Regions from separate parts of the Bacillus sp. CGMCC 1.60114 genome, predicted to be linked through region 1. Evidence: predicted binding sites of a transcription regulator. Region 1 holds the regulator's gene; the other holds the start of a gene.

Region 1 (3,219 bases):
CTTGCTGTTTTTTCTTCTGCTTGAACAAGCTCAATTACAACGCGATCACCTAATGGCTTTAGCATGAACAATAACCTCCTCATTGACTATGTAAATTTTATGTTTATTAGCACTCGAACACTCCGAGTGCTAACACACTTATTATAATAAAGAATCTTATTTTCTTTTGCAAGTGAAAAAACGTAATTTTTCGGAAAACTATTCTACATTCTTTTCCTTTTTTCTATAAGCTTATATACTTTACCGGATGAATAACATAATAATTCTTACCTTCACGGAAAATCAGTACTGATAGAAGATTCATCATCGTTTTTCCTTCTTCTCCTATGTTACAATAAGAAAGATGCCATAAGTTGTTTTCTCTATGGGTAGAGCATTTTCCTTTTTCATTACAAAAAATTTAAAAAGGAGTTATGAAATTGAAGAGACAATACTGGTGGGTTGTTATTACATATATTTTAATGCAATTATCAGGGGTAATTGGAGGATGGATCCTTTTAAAAAGCGGAATATACAACAATGGAAACAGGAGCTTTCAAGAAAAGGTTCAATTAGCAACTGCACATTGGGGAATAATCAGCTTCTTCGTTGCTCTTATTATCATCCTACTGTTATTACGCAATGATACACAATCGGAAAAATGGGAGCGAGAAAAAACAAGCATTTCTGCTACAATAGGTTGGATCATTTTAGGAGTTTTTCTTGCTTTATTCGCCCAAGTAATTGCTGGCACCATCGAAACACAAATTTTTAAAGTTGAAGCTGAATCTGAAAATACACAAAACATTATCGAAATCATAAAAGCTGCTCCATTATTTATAATTGTTTCGTCTATATTTGCTCCTATTCTTGAGGAAATTGTATTTAGAAAGATTCTATTTGGAACACTATATAAACGATATAACTTCTTTATCGCAGCAATCGTGAGTTCTCTTATATTTGCTTTAATTCATTTTGACCCTACACATTTATTAGTGTATATTTCCATGGGGCTTGTTTTTTCATTTTTATACGTTAAAACGAAACGAATTATTGTACCCATTATGGCTCATGTTATGATGAATACAAATGTTATGTTAATTACATTTGTACTTCATCCCTATCTAGAAAAAGCTGAAAAATTGCAAGGATTTATCGGAGGATTTTAAACATGCGAAATTCACCATTTGTTATGGCAACTTTGTACTTTCTTCTCGGGTGTATTTTTACATACTTAGCAATTACAAGTGTTGAAGATACAATTTGGAACTTTTATACACTATTGCTTGCTATAATGGCAACCGTTGATTTTAATTTGGCACTTCGCCTTCTTTTTTCTAAATCGAAAAAAGGTAATATGAAGAAATAATAAAAACGCAGGGAATTCCTGCGTTTTTATTTTGGATAATTTTTTAAAAAGTACACAAGCGTTTGTAATTCTACCGCTAAATCAATATGATGAATTCGAATATGTTCTACTATATTTAACCTAGCAGGTGTAAAGTTTAAAACACCTTGTATACCAGTATGCGATAAGCGATCTGCTACAGCTTGTGCAACAGAAGCAGGTACTGTTAATATTGCCACTTTTATATCATCTGATAATTTCTCTTCTAATTCATCCAGATGATATACTGGAATTCCTCCGATTTCTTTTCCAACTTTCTCTTCATCAACGTCAAATGCCATCTCAATTTTTGTATTATTATTTTTCGTAAAATTGTAATGTAAGAAAGCTGTCCCTAAATTACCTACCCCTATTAGAGCTACACGCGTTACATCATCTTGGTCAAGTGTTTCGCGAAAAAACGACAATAAATAATTTACGTTATAGCCGTATCCCTTTTTCCCTAATGCCCCAAAGTATGAAAAATCTCTTCGAATTGTCGCAGAATCCACTTTCACCGCTTCACTTAATTCTGCAGATGATACGCGTTGCTTACCAGATAATGATAAGTTTTGGATAAATCGATAGTATAGAGGCAATCTTTTGGCAGTCGCCTGCGGAATTTTAGGCTGCTCCATGCAACCCCCTCCTCTCTTCCTATCTGTTCAAGTGATTGAAACATGTACGGAAGTTTAGCATTGAAAGTTTTCCTTGTATAATAGAGAGAGAACTTCTCTATTATGTTCAACTATACACTATTTTTAGTATGATTGAGAAATATAATCATGGCAAAGTTAAGAAATTATTTGAGGTGAAAACATTGATTCTACTACAAGTAAATAACCTTTCCAAGTTATACGCCGCTGAAATGATTCTTTCAAACATTAAGTTAGAGGTACAGACGCGTGATCGTATTGCACTTGTCGGCCGTAACGGCGCTGGAAAGTCTACATTATTAAAGATTATTGCGGGAGAACTGTCCCATGACAGCGGAGAAATTATTAAACCGAAAGATGTATCTATCGGTTACTTAGCACAGCACACTGGTCTTGAGACGTCATTAACCATTTGGGATGAAATGCTAACGGTATTTCTCGACTTGCAACGCATGGAGAAAGAACTCCGAAGGCTAGAACAAGAAATGGGAAAAGAAGAAAATTTCACAAATGTCACTGTACATGAAAGATTGTTAGCAGAGTATGATCGCCTGCAATTAGATTATAAAAATAAAGGCGGCTACCAATACGAAGCGGACATTCGCTCTGTTTTAAGCGGACTCGGCTTTCCGTCTGAAACACACGGAACTACAATCTCGACATTAAGCGGTGGACAAAAAACTCGTTTAGCTCTTGGAAAATTATTGTTAACAAAACCAGATTTGCTTATTTTGGATGAGCCAACAAACCATTTAGATATCGATACATTAACATGGCTAGAACAATATTTACAAGGCTATCCTGGCGCTATTTTAATCGTTTCACACGATCGATACTTTCTAGATAAACTCGTAACACAGGTGTATGAAATCTCTAATAAACAAAGTCGTAAATACACGGGAAACTACAGTAAGTATTTAGAACTTAAAGCATCACTATACGAACAAGAGATAAAGCGGTATGAGAAACAGCAAGAAGAAGTCACAAAGCTACAAGACTTCATTCAAAAAAATATTGCCCGTGCTTCCACAACAAAACGAGCACAAAGTCGCCAAAAACAATTAAATCGTATGGAACTTATGACGAGACCACTCGGTGATGAAAAATCTGCTTCTTTCCACTTTGATATCGATAGGCAAAGCGGTAATGATGTACTACAAGTAAAAAATGTCACAATTGGTTATAATAATGAGCCAA
Region 2 (3,219 bases), on a different contig from region 1:
TCATCATAAGAGACACCCCTTTTTCTATTAAGGAATCATCCAAGTTAAATAATAAGCTTGAATATATGTGATAATACCAACGATTGTTACGAAGAATAAACTATGTTTCACTGTGAAACGGAATAAGTCAGATTCTTTTCCGGAGAGTCCAACTGCCGCACATGCAATTGCAATGGACTGCGGCGAAATCATTTTACCAGTTACACCGCCCGTTGTATTCGCCGCAACAAGCAATACTTCCTTCACGCCTACTTGATGCGCTGTAATTGCTTGTAGATTTGAGAATAATGCGTTTGCAGATGTATCTGATCCCGTTAAGAATACCCCGAGCCATCCAAGGAATGGTGAGAAGAATGGGAAGAATTTCCCAGTCCCTGCTAATGCTAATGCCAATGTTGATGAAAGTCCTGAGTAATTTGCGATAAATGCAAAACCAAGTACTAAACCAATTGATAGAATTGGCATTTTCAACTCTTGTAACGTTTCTTTAAATGTGACCGCTGCTTGTTTTGGACTCATTTTCAAAACAAACATTGTAATGATACATGCAATCAAAATCGCTGTTCCTGTTGCCGATAAAATATCAAGCTTTAATATAGCTTCATATGGTGTTGGTTTATTAACAATTGGCTCTGCCTTCATTACTAAATTATGCAGACCTGGAACTTTAAATTTAAATACTAAGTTTTCAAGCGCACCGCCTGGAACAAATAGGTCTTTAAAGAATTTTTGGCTCCAAATTACAACCATTATCGTTAAGATGATAAAAGGTGACCATGCTTTCAAAACTTTTCCTACTGTTAAATTCGTTGTAGAACCAGCCGTTGCTGTTGCTGCTGCCTCTACTTGTCCTTCTCCAGAACGATAAATTTCTTTTGGCTGCCATACTTTTAAGAATAACGCTAAACTTACTAAGCTCACTAACGCCGATGTAATATCTGGGAGTTCAGGTCCAAGATATGTCGCTGTAATAAACTGCGTAATCCCGAATGCACCACCTGCTACGAATAATGCAGGCCACGTTTGTTTTATGCCTTTTAATCCATCCATTAAGAATACAATAAAGAATGGAACAAATAACGATAGAAGCGGTAATTGATGCCCAGCCATTTGTCCTACTTTATGAGGATCAATACCTGTTACTTGACCAGCTACTAAAATTGGAATACCCATAGCTCCGAATGCTACCGGCGCTGTGTTTGCAATTAAGCAAAGTCCCGCTGCGTATAATGGGTTTAAACCAAGTCCTGCAAGAAGCGCTGCAGTAATTGCTACCGGTGCTCCAAACCCTGCTGCTCCCTCTAAAAACGCACCGAATGAGAAGCCAATTAAAATGACAAGTAGACGATGATCATTTGTAATAGAAAGAACAGATGCACGAATAACATCGAACTGTCCTGTTTTTACTGAGATTTTGTACAAAAATACTGACATAATGATAATCCATGCAATTGGCCATAATCCATAAGCAAAACCATAACCCGTTGCTGCCATCGCCATCGTAAATGGCATTTTATAAACAAAAAGTGCAATTATAACTGTTAATACTACTGTAATAAGTCCTGCAACATAGCCTTTCATACGAAAAACTGTTAGTGCTAAGAAGAAAAATATAATTGGAATCATTGCAACTGCTGCCGAAAGCCAAATGTTACCTAGCGGATCATAAACTTGTGTCCATGTGCTCATCGTTTCCCTTCCCTTCTAATGTCCCTTTTTCATACACCTATAATCCTATAATTAGACAAGCAGGTCATCAGACCTTTAGGTCTAAAAAATAAAACGTTTGCAGAAAACGTTTTCATAAATATTTGATAGTTTTACTTTATCATATTTTCCTGTATTTACAATCCTATTTTCGAATTTTTTTCACATTTTATTTGTTCACTCTTTCACAAAATGTGATATGATTACAAGTTTCTACTCAAATCATTAATCCCGTTACTCCACATACACACAATGAAAAAGGACAAACCTACCAAGGAAAGCAGTCTGTCCAAAAATAAAATTGATCCATTATATGTTTGTAATCTATATTTTGCACTAGAACCTATAACACTACTATGTGTATTATGATTGGAATTGTCACGAATATAATTGTTAATATAGCAGACTTTTTATTGGATTGATGCATGTAGTATTTTAAGAAGAGAAAAAACAGTATTGCCTCCCATAAAACAAATATATTCACATATACGGAAGCTTGATGAATAAATGTACCTTGATAATTATAATTCATCGAGTTTCCTGTATACATTTTATAAATATTATCCCAAATATTTTTTATGATAGAAGGAATGGAAATCAAAGCAATTAACAATGTAGATTGCTTATATTCTATACCTATCTTAAATATGTATTTCAACGCTAAATAATATATAAAAGAAGTGACCAAAAGGCTGATAAATGCCAATAGTACATCAGTAGCTGCTCCGAATACTGGGTTGACCGCAAGTTTGGAAGCAAAATCATTAGCATTGGTGCTTGGTTTTTCTAAGTAAAATGCTGCAAGCGAATTAAATACGGTTAGAATCCCTAAAACCATAATAGATATTGTTATTTGAAGATTAAGGTCTAACTTTAGGAACTTTATTGGTTTAAAGAATAAATAACCTACTTTAAAGAAAAAATTTCGTTCTTTCATGATTTCACCCTAAACGATAAGACGTAGTTATAATTCCCTTTTGATTAGAGGTAAAGAGTTAATAGCAGGAAGAGCTTTACTCTCCCTCAAAATTTTTTGCAGTACTTTACTACTGTATGTAAAGTACTGCAAGGCCTTCTTCATTCTATAGTTTATTTGCACGCAATGAATTAATAGTGGAACATACTTGTTCTACGCGTTCTTTTTTAAATACAAATTTGTATTTTTTATCATTACGCAGATGAACAAGAATACCTCCATTTAAGATTCCGTTATCTTCCACACAGGAAGTAATCTCCCTTAAATCAACCTTTTCCTTCAAATCAATATCAGAATTTAGATGAAGTTTATATATTAATAATCTCTGATTTGTTACCCCTAACACGATTGGCATATTTGAGGAAGTAAGCCAAGAAGCCTCATTGAAAATCTTCCAAAACACACTTGTTGGAGCTGTCTTGCCAGAAAAAACCCCCATTAACTCTTCCCCGCTGGATAAATTTTTTGCTATAACACTTTCGAAATTTGCCACTTTCTCATCCCCTTGTAAATAATAGTTTAGTAATGAATTGTTT

What was found. Region 1 encodes Rex, which represses fermentation and respiration genes when NADH is low (regulators of the CRP and FNR family bind a similar motif). Its sites were predicted from a motif close to TTGTGAAATATTTCACAA; they were not measured.
Region 2: the regulator Rex is predicted to act here: its motif matches at 1,881-1,898, upstream of ACFQZ1_RS18285 (lactate permease LctP family transporter).

Annotation. Positions count from the first base shown of each region.
Region 1 is NZ_JBHTHG010000062.1:4,321-7,539, reverse strand. It holds gene groES (co-chaperone GroES) at 1-65, opposite strand, end outside; gene ACFQZ1_RS10955 (CPBP family intramembrane glutamic endopeptidase) at 420-1,148, shown strand; gene ACFQZ1_RS10950 (YdiK family protein) at 1,151-1,348, shown strand; gene ACFQZ1_RS10945 (redox-sensing transcriptional repressor Rex) at 1,375-2,004, opposite strand; gene ACFQZ1_RS10940 (ABC transporter ATP-binding protein) at 2,187-3,219, shown strand, end outside.
Region 2 is NZ_JBHTHG010000112.1:98,079-101,297, forward strand. It holds gene ACFQZ1_RS18285 (lactate permease LctP family transporter) at 28-1,689, opposite strand; gene ACFQZ1_RS18290 (YIP1 family protein) at 2,051-2,644, opposite strand; gene ACFQZ1_RS18295 (PH domain-containing protein) at 2,790-3,176, opposite strand; gene ACFQZ1_RS18300 (hypothetical protein) at 3,181-3,219, opposite strand, start outside.